Lysinibacter sp. HNR: one gene and its partner. Each later gene encodes a partner of the first gene's protein in a complex. Links are inferred from orthologs where the notes say so. Each region holds a gene or a part of one and is shown on either strand. Other genes may lie near its edges.

Evidence for each region. The genes of interacting proteins can lie anywhere in the genome.
Region 2: the proteins of rpsJ (region 1) and nusB are in contact, whole or in part, in a solved structure (PDB 3D3B), measured with the Escherichia coli proteins. The link is inferred for Lysinibacter sp. HNR from one-to-one orthologs.

Annotation. Positions count from the first base shown.
Region 1 is NZ_CP121684.1:2,150,973-2,159,010, reverse strand. Bases 2,650-5,397 are described here. They hold rpsJ (30S ribosomal protein S10), read left to right. Parts: upstream 2,650-3,743; coding sequence 3,744-4,052; downstream 4,053-5,397. Other genes in these bases: rplW (50S ribosomal protein L23), read left to right, coding at 5,379-5,397; rplD (50S ribosomal protein L4), read left to right, coding at 4,720-5,382; rplC (50S ribosomal protein L3), read left to right, coding at 4,060-4,716; FrondiHNR_RS09835 (hypothetical protein), read right to left, coding at 2,650-3,198. Also shown: FrondiHNR_RS09840 (FtsK/SpoIIIE domain-containing protein), read left to right, coding at 1-2,638; more of FrondiHNR_RS09835, read right to left, coding at 2,644-2,649; more of rplW, read left to right, coding at 5,398-5,678; rplB (50S ribosomal protein L2), read left to right, coding at 5,705-6,541; rpsS (30S ribosomal protein S19), read left to right, coding at 6,557-6,838; rplV (50S ribosomal protein L22), read left to right, coding at 6,864-7,247; rpsC (30S ribosomal protein S3), read left to right, coding at 7,249-8,013; rplP (50S ribosomal protein L16), read left to right, coding at 8,017-8,038. UniProt on the Escherichia coli protein: Involved in the binding of tRNA to the ribosomes. Part of the processive rRNA transcription and antitermination complex (rrnTAC). The complex forms an RNA-chaperone ring around the RNA exit tunnel of RNA polymerase (RNAP).
Region 2 is NZ_CP121684.1:1,609,321-1,614,051, reverse strand. What follows is about bases 1-2,976. They hold nusB (transcription antitermination factor NusB), read left to right. Parts: upstream 1-1,271; coding sequence 1,272-1,682; downstream 1,683-2,976. Other genes in these bases: FrondiHNR_RS07270 (aspartate carbamoyltransferase catalytic subunit), read left to right, coding at 2,291-2,976; pyrR (bifunctional pyr operon transcriptional regulator/uracil phosphoribosyltransferase PyrR), read left to right, coding at 1,761-2,294; efp (elongation factor P), read left to right, coding at 688-1,251; FrondiHNR_RS07290 (type II 3-dehydroquinate dehydratase), read left to right, coding at 149-610; aroB (3-dehydroquinate synthase), read left to right, coding at 1-125. Outside these bases: more of FrondiHNR_RS07270, read left to right, coding at 2,977-3,244; FrondiHNR_RS07265 (dihydroorotase), read left to right, coding at 3,246-4,586; FrondiHNR_RS07260 (hypothetical protein), read left to right, coding at 4,586-4,731. UniProt on the Escherichia coli protein: Part of the processive rRNA transcription and antitermination complex (rrnTAC). The complex forms an RNA-chaperone ring around the RNA exit tunnel of RNA polymerase (RNAP).

The DNA.
Region 1 (8,038 bases):
AGGTTTAGCAGCCGAGGGACCGATAAGCCTCGATCTCCGGGCGCACGGGCCCCACGCCCTCGTAGGTGGAACCACGGGCTCGGGTAAGTCTGAGTTTTTACAAACCTGGATCATGAGCCTGGCCGCTCATCACAGCCCCGATCGGCTCACTTTTTTGCTTATTGATTACAAGGGTGGGGCGGCCTTCGCGGAGTGTGTTAAGCTTCCGCACACGGTTGGTCTTGTTACCGACCTGAATCAACACCTAGTGCGTAGGGCGCTCACGTCGTTGCGGGCCGAGCTAGTACACAGGGAACGGCTGCTTAACAGCAGGGGCGCTAAAGACCTGGCTGCTCTGGAAACGCGAGGTGATGTGATGACCCCGCCGATTCTGATGATAGTTATCGATGAGCTAGCCGCTCTTGTCGCTGAAATGCCTGAGTTTATTAGTGGGATTGTTGATGTTGCTCAGCGCGGGCGATCATTGGGGGTACACTTGGTGATGGCAACGCAGCGTCCCGCCGATGTGATTTCCGACAGTCTGCGGGCAAACACAAACCTTCGTATTGCTTTACGCGTTGCGGATCGGGCGGATAGTGCTGATATCGTCGGAACGGAAGACGCCGCTCTTTTTAATCTCGATACTCCAGGACGTGGAGCGGTGAGGATTGGCCCGGGGCAGCTCATTCATTTCCAAACCGGATACCTCGGCTCCCGCTCGGGTCGGGCATCAACTCGCCCAGCAATACGCATAGAAAACCTTGGGTTTGGGGCGACAAAGGCATGGAAAACCTCGTTAAAACCCTCCAGCCCCGGCGGCGCCCTGGAGCGGGTTAGTGCGCAGCGCGATATTGAGAAGCTCTTAGAGAATATTCTGTGTGCCTACACGAAGGCCTCGCTTACGCCACCGCGCAGGCCGTGGCTAGAGCCGCTCCCGAGTATGGTGGCTTTGGAGAGGCTGCCCAGCATCCCGGAGCGCGGGATCGTGATCGGAATGGCCGACGAACCGCAGCGCCAGCGGCAAAATCCCTACAGTATAGATTTGGACACTGTTGGTGGTGTTGCGATCGTGGGTGGCGGGGGTAGTGGCAAGAGCACAGCGTTACGTACCATGGCAATTGCGATTACGCGGACGGTTCGTGACGACCCAACGGATATTTATATTCTTGATTATGAAGGAGGTGCGCTCGATTCGCTCACCACCCTTCCCACGGTCGGCTCCGTTATACCGGGCAGGGATGATGCCCGGCTCCGACGCTTATTCCGGGAGTTAATAGCGCAACTTCGGCAAAGACAGCACAGATACTCTCGGCTGCGGGCGGGTACTCTCACAGAGTATCGTTCTCATTCGGAGGAGGAACACGAACACAGAATAGTGTTGCTGATTGATGGCCTGGGTGCGATGCGTCAGCGTTATGAACTTGTGGCTGGCGATAATCCCTACCGTTCTTTTGCTGCCCTCTTGGCAGAGGGACGTCAGGTGGGTATTCACTGTTTCTTTACCCTGGATCGTCTTGAAGACATCGACAGGGCGCTGAACGCAAATATTCAACAGCAGATTATTCTCCGGGCCGGTGTTGACAGTGATAGCGGTGCGGTCAAAAGAACTCTCGGTGCTCCCAAGGGAATGTCCCAGGGGCGGGCCCTCGTGCGTAAAAGGAGTGAAGGCTCGGAGATGCACGAGGTGCAGCTTGCTATATACGGCGGTACGGAGTCTCTTCTTGCGCAATCCACTCGTATTGAAGAATTAGGGGAGAGGCTTGTGGCTCGGGGCGTGACCCCGGTTCCGGAGATTATGACGCTTCCCACTTCTGTTGTCCGTACCGAGTTGCCCACCACACACGACGGGCGTTTGGTGGTTGGTCTAGATGACCTCACTCTTCAGCCCGCGAGCATCTCCGATACGGGACTTTTTACAGTGATGGGGCAGCAGGGGTCAGGGCGAAGCACAGCGATTGAGACCATATATCTCAATCGGTGCGTGAAAAATCCACAGGCAAATACCTTTCTGCTCTCCACTCGGTCAACTCGCCTGCATAACTTACCCTGGACAGAAGAATGTAGGAGCATCAACGGCGTGGAAAACCTTGCCCATAAGCTGGTTACGAGGCTTAGCGGAGGGCCTGCCGCTCACGGTGCAGGTGTTGGTCTGTACGAGGGGGACACTATTTTTGGCTCTGCGCTGCAGCCTCCCCGCCAGTCCGAGAGTAACGCGCAGGGATCCGAGAACAACACGTGGGCATCTGGTGACAATAGTGAGCAGAGGCCCGGCGAAAAAAGAGAACGGGTGTCCGGCAAAAACAGTGTCTCTGAGAACCTGCAGAACAGTAGTCAGATATTTATCGTCATTGATGACGTTGCAGAGCTTGAGGGAACGCCCGCCGACGGGGCCGTGTCTCAGCTACTTAAGGTTGCCCGAAGCTCCGGTGCCCACACCGTGATTATGTGTGATCCCAATACCGTCTCTCAATCGTGGGGTGTTCACGCTCAACTAAAGAGTGTTCGTAATGGGGTTTTCTTGCAGCCAGACGAGGATGACGCCCCCAACCCACTGCGAATTCAGACCAACAGGATAAAACGCTCAGATTTTCCGCCGGGACGAGGGTATCTGGTAGAAAGCGGTCAGAGCAGCCTGATTCAGGTGGCCCTGCCTCGATAGCAGCCCTACCATCCCCGTGAGTCAAACAGCTGTTTCAATTCAAGCCACTCAAGGGAACCGGGTTGGGGCTGCCGCAACGAGGCAATGCGGGTAGCTTGTAAAAAGCTATCGGTTGTCACCCGCTTGCCCTCAAACTCAAGCACCGATACTGTTGCTAGGTTATGAGTCTCAGCAGTTGGGAAAATGAGCAACCTGTCGCCGAGAGAAACCTGATCTGCGGGAAGGTCTCTGATAGCTCGCTGAGCTCGTTCTACGAGAGCGCGGGCTGCAGCCACGCGCTGTTGAACGTGTGCCTCCGCTGCCGATATAAGGCCTTTGACACGTTTCACCTCGGATACGTGTCGATTGAGGCTGTGTAGGGCCTCTTCACACCGACCAACCAGGGCCAAGAGCAGCGTGTTAAGCGAACGGGCGCGTGTGCAAAAGGCCGTTGCGGATGAAGCATTCCACGTTGTGTGTGTTAGAAACCTCTCTAACTGGTCGTGTAGATCCCGGGCCTGAGCCATCTGCTGATTGAGAAAAGCAGCCTGTTTGAGGAGCGCATCTTCTGTGCCATACACGGCGGTTAGCCTTTCTCAAGAACAAACGAAACGAGAGACCAGTTGGAGCTGTGTAACCTACGCTAATATCCACGTCACGGGGGTGCCTATGTGTACATCGTTCCTGTGTACAACTGTGGATAGGTTCCCGCGTGAACCCCTCTGTGAGTCTCCGGAGCGTAACCGGGTACAGATCCCCCGTCTGTTGCTTGGCGGGCTTTGAGCGGGACTGGCTTAAGAAGCGACACGCCCGGGTTGCATAATGATCTATTTCTATGGCAGAATTACGTAGTTCAGTATTTCGTGATGCCTCGTGCTCGCGAATCACTGCCAGGCAGTGCATAGCTTGATTGAGACTACTCAAAAGAACAGCTAGGCCGCGGGTAGCAGAACACTGCTCATAATCCCATCTCGCTCAACGAACATACTCCTGTGCCGTTGTGAGGTGAGAGCGTGAGTCTTGATATAAGAACAGCGGTGTGACATGAGAGTGTTCCACGTTATAGTCCGCAAGTCGTCCAATGTGGTGAAAACCATACGACGCAACCAGAAAGAGAGAGTCACACATGGCGGGACAGAAGATCCGCATTCGACTTAAGTCGTATGACCACGCCGGTCTCGACACCTCGGCACGCAAGATTGTTGACACGGTAACCCGCGCGGGTGCCACCGTCATCGGTCCGGTGCCGCTTCCCACAGAAAAGAACGTGATCGCAGTTATCCGTTCCCCTCACAAGTACAAAGACAGTCGCGAGCACTTTGAAAAGCGCACTCACAAGCGTCTCATCGATATCGTGGATCCGACACCCAAGGCTGTCGATTCACTGATGCGTCTTGACCTGCCCGCCGATGTTAACATCGAGATCAAGCTCTAGGGGAATCATGTCTACTGCTGCAAAGACCTACAAGGGTCTGCTGGGCACCAAGCTTGGCATGACCCAGGTGTGGGACGAGAACAACAAACTCGTACCCGTGACCGTTATCGAAATCACTCCGAACGTGGTAACCCAGGTTCGCACTCCCGAAATTGACGGATACAGTGCGGTTCAGATTGCCGCCGGTCAAATTGACCCCCGCAAGGTGAACAAACCCGCTCAGGGCCACTTCGACAAGGCCGGTGTTACGCCGCGTCGCCACCTCACCGAAATCCGTACTCCGGACGCATCCGACTACTCGGCCGGTCAGGAACTCACCATCGACACCACCTTCGAGGCGGGTCAGCTGGTTGACGTTGTGGGCACGAGCAAGGGCAAAGGCTTTGCCGGAACAATGAAGCGTCACAACTTCAAGGGTGTGAGTGCATCACACGGTGCACATCGCAACCACCGTAAGCCCGGTTCTATCGGTGCTTCAGCAACCCCCGGTCGTGTCTTTAAAGGACAGCGCATGGCGGGTCGCATGGGTGGAGACCGAGTGACGGTTCAGAACCTCACGGTTCACTCCATTGATACCGAGAAGAACGTCATTCTGGTCAAGGGCGCCGTTCCCGGTGCTCGTGGCCGTCTTGTATTCGTTCGCAACGCTGTGAAGGGGGCGTAGTTCATGGCTAACGCAACCACGATTGATCTCATCAACGCGCAGGGAAAGAAGACCGGCACGGTAGAGTTGCCCGCTTCTATTTTTGACGTTGAGACCAACGTTCCGCTTATCCACCAGGTTGTTACCGCTCAGCGTGCGGCAGCTCGCCAGGGAACCCACAAGACCAAGGGTCGTGGTGAGGTATCCGGTGCGGGTCGCAAGCCGTTTAAGCAGAAGGGAACCGGCCGTGCCCGTCAGGGCTCAATCCGTGCCCCTCAGATGACGGGCGGTGGAATTGTTCACGGGCCGACGCCTCGCGACTACTCGCAGCGGACACCCAAGAAAATGATTGCCGCGGCCCTCCGCGGATCGCTGTCAGACCGCGCACGCGGCGAGCGTATCCACGTTGTTGAGTCCCTGGGAATTGAAGACGTACCGTCAACCAAAACCGCTATTGCCCTGCTGTCGCAGGTCGCGCCCGGACGCCGAGTACTCATGGTGCTCGACCGCAGCGACGACCTCACACAGAAGAGTGTTCGCAACATCGAAGACCTCCACGTGATCAGCTGGGATCAGCTCAACGCGTACGACGTGATCGTGAGCGACGACATCGTCTTCACCAAGGCGGCATTCGATGGCTTTGTCGAGGCAAAGACGAGCGGTGCTAAGAAGGAGGTTTCGGCATGAGCCTGAACAAGAATCCACACGACGTCATCATCGCTCCGGTTGTCTCTGAGAAGAGCTACTCGCTGATCGACACCAACGGGCAGTACACCTTTGAGGTACACCCCGATTCCAACAAGACCGAGATCAAGCTTGCTATTGAAAAGGTCTTTAACGTCAAGGTAGCGTCGATCAACACGCTGAACCGCAAGGGTAAGACGCGTCGCACAAAATTTGGAGTGGGCAAGCGCAAAGACACCAAGCGTGCCATTGTGACGCTCAAGTCTGGCTCCATCGACATCTTCACGGTCGTTAGCTAGGCCAGGAAGTCAAGAGGAATACACACATGGCTATTCGTAAGTACAAGCCCACGACGCCCGGTCGTCGCGGTTCGAGTGTTGCTGACTTCGCTGAGATCACGCGCTCGACCCCGGAGAAGTCGCTTCTCCGCCCGCTCCCTAAAACCGGTGGTCGTAACAGCTCGGGTCGCATCACGACCCGTCACATCGGTGGTGGACACAAGCGTCAGTACCGCGTGATCGACTTCCGTCGTCACGACAAAGACGGTGTAAACGCTAAGGTCGCCCACATTGAATACGACCCCAACCGCACGGCACGTATCGCCCTGCTCCACTACGTGGACGGGACCAAGCGCTACATCATCGCCCCCAACAAGCTGTCGCAGGGCGACATCGTTGAGTCGGGTGCCGGAGCCGATATCAAGCCGGGTAACAACCTCCCGCTGCGTAACATCCCCACGGGTACCGTTATTCACGCCATCGAGCTGAAGCCGGGCGGGGGAGCCAAGCTGGCACGTAGCGCGGGAACCTCGGTGCGTCTTGTTGCTAAGGACGGTCCCTACGCGCAGCTTCGCCTGCCCTCGGGAGAAATCCGCAACGTAGACGCTCGCTGCCGGGCCACGGTCGGCGAGGTTGGCAACGCTGAGCAGTCCAACATCAACTGGGGTAAGGCCGGACGTATGCGCTGGAAGGGCGTTCGTCCCACCGTTCGTGGTGTTGCCATGAACCCTGTTGATCACCCCCACGGTGGTGGAGAGGGTAAGACGTCCGGTGGTCGTCACCCCGTCAGCCCCTGGGGTCAGAAGGAAGGCCGCACACGCCGTCCCAACAAAGAGAGTGACAAGCTCATCGTTCGTCGTCGCACCGTCGGCAAGAAGCGCTAGTAGGAGTTTTAGAAGATGCCACGCAGTCTTAAGAAGGGCCCCTTCGTTGACAACCACCTGCTCAGTAAGGTTGTTGCCCAGAACGAGGCCAATACAAAAAATGTGATCAAAACCTGGTCGCGCCGTTCCATGATCATCCCGGCAATGCTGGGACACACCATCGCGGTACACGATGGACGTAAGCACATTCCCGTGTTTATTACCGAAACCATGGTTGGGCACAAGCTCGGAGAGTTTGCTCCCACCCGCACCTTCCGTGGACACGTGAAGGACGACAAGAAGGGCCGTCGCCGCTAAGCGGCGACGTGAAGGAGGAGAAAGAATGGTTGAGTCGATCGCACGCGTTCGTCACATCCGCGTAACCCCCATGAAGGCTCGCCGCGTCGTTAACCTGATCCGCGGCAAGCAGGCTGAGGAGGCTCTTGCTATCCTCAAGTTCGCCCCCCAGGGTGCGAGCGAGCCGGTATTCAAACTGGTCACCTCGGCAATTGCCAACGCCAGGGTGAAGGCAGACGCGACAAATACGTTCCTGGATGAGCAGGATCTATTCATCTCAAAGGCATACGTTGATGAGGGTACCACCCTTAAGCGTTTCCGCCCGCGAGCACAGGGACGCGCATTCCGCATTAACAAGCGCACCAGCCACATCACGGTTGTCCTTTCGACACCGGATGAGGTCACGGACGGGAAGAAGGGAGCCAAATAATATGGGCCAGAAAGTAAACCCCTACGGCTTCCGTCTGGGAATCACCACCGATCATGTATCGCGTTGGTTCTCCGACAGCACCAAGCCGGGTCAGCGTTACGCAGACTATCTTGCAGAGGACATCAAGATCCGTCAGCTGCTCGCCAAGACTCTTGACCGTGCGGGTGTTGCTCGCATTGAGATTGAGCGCACTCGGGATCGCGTGCGTGTGGACATCCATACCGCCCGCCCCGGTATCGTTATCGGTCGTCGTGGTGCTGAAGCGGAGCGTATCCGTGCAGACCTCGAAAAGCTCACGGGCAAGCAGATTCAGCTCAACATCCTCGAGGTTAAAAACCCCGAGGCTGAGGCTCAACTGGTAGCACAGGGCATTGCCGAGCAGCTCACCGCCCGTGTGGCCTTCCGTCGCGCGATGCGCAAGGGTCTGCAGGGTGCGCAGCGCGCCGGTGCCAAGGGTGTTCGTATCCAGGTGTCCGGTCGTCTGGGCGGTGCCGAGATGAGCCGTTCAGAGTTCTACCGCGAGGGACGTGTGCCGCTGCACACCCTTCGTGCAAACATTGACTACGGCTTCTACGAGGCAAAGACCACTTTTGGTCGTATCGGTGTCAAAGTCTGGATCTACAAGGGTGACATCACCAATAAAGAACTTGCTCGTGAGCAGGCGGCTCAAAAGTCGTCTCGCCCCGAGCGTGGTGACCGCCGTCGTGCGCCGCGTAACAACAACGCGCAGACAGAGGCACCAGCTGTAGCAGGAGCGGAGAAGTAAAGCATGCTGATTCCACGTCGAGTCA
Region 2 (4,731 bases), 540 kb from region 1 along the record:
GTGATAAGAAGGCTCGTGCCGGTATGCTGAGGTTTGTTGTGCTCGATAGAATTGGTAAACCAACGGTGCTTGCCGGTCCTGATGAGACGCTCTTGTTTACGGCGTATCAGGAGATTGCGAGCTAGGTTCTAACTTCGGGAGACAAAAGATGAGCACAGTTTTTGTTCTGAACGGACCAAATCTTGGGCGTTTAGGAAGTCGTGAACCGGAGGTATATGGATCGGCAAATTTAGATGATCTCACCCGAGACCTTAACGCCTTGGCATCAATTCTGTCGCGAGAGAGGGGCGTGCCGCTCTCCGTCGATGTGAGACAGACCGATGATGAGGCGGAGCTTATTCGATGGATTCATGAGGCGGTGGAGACAAAAGCTCCCGTGATTCTGAACCCCGCAGCTTTTACCCACTACAGCTACGCCCTCCGAGATGCCGCTGCACAATTGAAAGATGCCGGGGTTCCTCTGGTGGAGGTTCACATCAGCAACCCGCACGCTCGTGAGACTTTTCGGCACAACAGCGTTATTAGCGGTGTTGCGACCGGAGTTATCGCGGGGTTTGGGTTCGAATCCTATCAACTCGCCCTGCAATTCATTGGGAGAAACGTCTTCTGAACGCTAAACTCGCAGAGGCACCGCTTGCAGAATATCCTGTACCTGAATACGTAATAATTGAACGGAAAACTTTTAGCATGGCAACAACAAACGATATTAAGAACGGAACTGTTCTCAAACTTGAGGGCAACCTGTGGAGCGTGATCGAGTTTCAGCACGTGAAGCCGGGCAAGGGTGGCGCTTTTGTCCGCACCAAAATGAAGAATGTTACCTCGGGGAAGATAATCGATAAAACCTTCAACGCGGGTATGAAAATTGAAACCGCAAACGTGGACCGTCGAGACTATCAGTACCTCTATCAGGACGGTGACGATTTTGTCTTCATGGACACCTCTGATTACGACCAGATCACGGTTCCGGCGGCAACGGTGGGTGACGCGGTAAACTTTATGCTCGAAAATCAGAATGTGACCATCGCGCTACACGACGGCTCACCCCTCTATGTTGATCTTCCTCCTTCCGTTGAGATGACCATCGTGTACACTGAGCCCGGACTTCAGGGGGATCGTTCCACCGGTGGCACCAAGCCGGCCAAGGTTGATACCGGCTATGAGATTCAGGTTCCCCTCTTCCTGGATCAGGGCACGCGAGTTAAAGTAGACACTCGTACCGGTGACTACCTCGGTCGCGTCAAAGAATAACGCGGGAGTATCATCACACTATGAGTGCCAGGAGTAAAGCGCGTAAGCGCGCTCTGGATGTTCTTTACCAGGCCGATCTACGCGAGATATCTATCGCAGCATCTCTTCAGGCGGAGGCAGAGCGAGCGGTAAGTCAACCTGATCGGCAGGCTTCTTGGCTTTACGCCCGCGATATCGTTGACGGGGTGAACGATAATCTTGCTGAAATCGACGAGACTATCGAGACCTACGCCCAAGGGTGGACCCTGCAGCGGATGCCCTACATTGATCGTGCGGTTTTACGCATTGGTGTGTGGGAGGTTCTTTTTAACGATGAGGTGCCGGTGGGGGTTGCAATTTCAGAAGCCGTTGAACTCGCAAAGAGTTTATCGACGGAGGATTCCGGCGGATTTATTAACGGTGTGTTGGGTAAGGTTGCCCAGTCGGTGTGATCGTGTAATCGTGTTAGGCTAGAACACAAGACACATGACACCTTTAAAGTCGTCCCGTGAGGCGAGGAAGGAGTCGGCATGAACACTCGCATTGTGCTTCAGCAGGCTGATATTAGTAGAGCCCTTACTCGGATATCGCACGAAATCCTTGAGTCGAATAGGGGAGTAGACAACCTCATTATCCTGGGGATTCCTACCCGCGGGGCTTTCCTCGGGCAGCGAATCGGCCGCATCATCCAGAGCATTGAGCCCCTCAATCGAAGCATCGTGGGGCAGTTGGATACCACCATGTATCGGGACGACCTTGCTCACCACCCCACCAGGGTTTCTTTCCCTACCGAGATTCCCGCTGAGGGGGTCGAGGGGAAAACCGTGGTGCTGGTTGACGACGTTCTCTATTCGGGGCGTACCATCAGGGCCGCTCTTGATGCGCTTGCAGATTTTGGTCGCCCACGAGCTGTGCGGCTTGCGGCGCTCATTGATCGAGGGCATCGAGAATTGCCTATCCGAGCAGACTTTATTGGAAAAAATATTCCGAGCGCCACCTCGGAACGGATTAACGTTCGTCTTCAGGAGATCGACGGTACCGACGAAGTGGTTATTGACTCATGAAACATCTGCTCAGTACCAAAGATCTTGAGCGGGAAGAAGCCGTTCGCCTCCTTGACATTGCCGAGGATATGGCAGATACACAGCTTCGCGAGGTCAAAAAGCTTCCCACTCTGCGGGGCAAAGCGGTCGTTAATTTGTTTTTTGAAGACTCCACCCGAACCCGAATTTCTTTTGAGGCCGCGGCAAAGCGCCTGAGCGCCGACGTGATTAATTTCTCGGCAAAGGGATCAAGTGTTTCCAAGGGTGAGAGCCTAAAAGACACAGCGCAAACTCTGGCCGCGATTGGGGCTGATGGAGTTATCATTCGCCACCCCGCGTCTGGGGCCCCGCATCGGCTGGCGCGAACGGGATGGATCGATGCCGGTATCCTCAACGCGGGTGATGGCACCCATGAGCACCCCACACAGGCTCTGCTTGATGCCTTTACTATGCGTCGCCGTATTCACGGCGGTGCGAGCCGGGGAGCCGACCTGGACGGGGTCTCCGTGGTTATTGTGGGGGATATCACCCACTCTCGCGTGGCTAGGTCGAACCTGTGGCTGCTACAGACGCTGGGTGCTCACGTTACCTTTGTTGCTCCCGCAACCCTAATTCCTTTCGGTGCCGCTGCCTGGCCCGCAGAGATCAGCTATAACCTGGATGACACCCTGGCGCGGGTGCGTCCGGACGTTGTCATGCTTCTTCGGATTCAGGCAGAGCGTATGAACGCGGCTTTTTTCCCCAATGAAAGAGAATACTCTCGCTGGTGGGGGCTTGATGATACTCGTTTTGCCCGGCTCCGGGAGGATAGCATTGTGATGCACCCCGGTCCCATGAACCGAGGGTTGGAGATTTCTTCGGCAGCCGCGGACTCTGCACGATCGACCGTGCGTGAGCAGGTGGCAAACGGTGTGTCAATTCGTATGGCTGCTTTATACCTGTTGATGACCGGTGAACGAGAGGGCGTATAGCGTGAGTGAATCAATCCTGATGAGGGGAGCAACACTGCCCGGCGGTGAAGCCGGGGACATTCTTGTTGTTGACGGGGTGATTACCTCTTTGGGGGGAAACGTCTCAGCATCTGCTGATCGTGTGATTGATGCTGCGGGCCTTCTGGCGCTTCCCGGACTGGTCGATTTACACACGCACCTGCGTGAGCCCGGTTTTGAGCAGAGCGAGACCGTGCTCACGGGAACGCAGGCCGCTGCGGCCGGCGGATTCACCACGGTTTTTGCCATGGCCAACACACTTCCCGTGTCGGACACGGCCGGGGTTGTCGAGCAGGTTTACTCACTCGGTATGGAGGCGGGTTACGCCAGGGTTCGTCCGATCGGGGCGGTAACACGCGGCCTTGAGGGTAAGCACCTGAGCGAGATTGGCGCGATGGCTAACTCACGTGCCCGGGTTCGTGTTTTTTCCGATGACGGCAAGTGTGTGCACGATTCACTTTTGATGCGTAGGGCCCTGGAATATGTGAGCACTTTTGACGGTGTTATCGCCCAGCATGCCCAGGATCCCCGACTCACCCAGGGCGCCCAGATGAACGAGGGGGCGTTATCAAGCGAATTGGGGCTGAAAGGGTGGCCGGCGGTGGCGGAAGAATCTATCATCGCTCGCGATGTGCTGCTCGCTGAACACATTGGTGCCCGCCTGCACATCTGTCACCTTTCCACGGCCGGGTCGGTTGAGGTTGTTCGCTGGGCAAAAGCGCGTGGAATTAGTGTCACTGCGGAGGCAACTCCCCATCACCTTTTGTTAACCGAAGATCTGGTGCGCAGCTACGACGCCAGATACAAGGTGAACCCTCCGCTGCGACGTGATGAGGATGTCCTGGCGCTCCGCGCCGGAGTTGCCGACGGCACCATCGACATCATTGCAACCGATCACGCTCCGCACCCGAGCGAGACAAAAGACGGCGAGTGGGACTCCGCAGCCTTTGGCATGGTCGGTTTGGAATCCGCCCTGTCAGTGGTGCAGACCGCGCTCGTGGACACTGAGCTCATTACCTGGAGTGATGTGGCGCGAGTGCTCTCAGCCGCCCCGGCCAGAATCGGTCGGCTTGAGGGCTCAGGGGTGCTGAGGGAAGGTGCCGTTGCGGACATCGTTCTCCACGATCCGGCGGTTTCCTCGGTTTTCACAATTTCCGACTTGGCTGGAAAAAGCCACAACAGCCCATTCTTGGACATGACGCTGAGCGGATCCGTGCGCTACACCGTTCACAACGGGTACCTCACCTACGAGGAGAGTCGAGTTGTTGACCCCGAGACGGTGGCGCGGCACGCTCAGCAGAGCCCAGTGAAAGCAGATATCTAGTGGAAAATCTTATTCCTACCCTGATCATCATCGCCCTTTTAGGTGCGTTATTTGCGCTCATGTGGTGGGCCTGGTCGGCGCGTAAAAAAAGATCTTCGCACCTTCTCCAACCGCTATCCGAGCTGACTGTTTTGGGGGAGTCCCT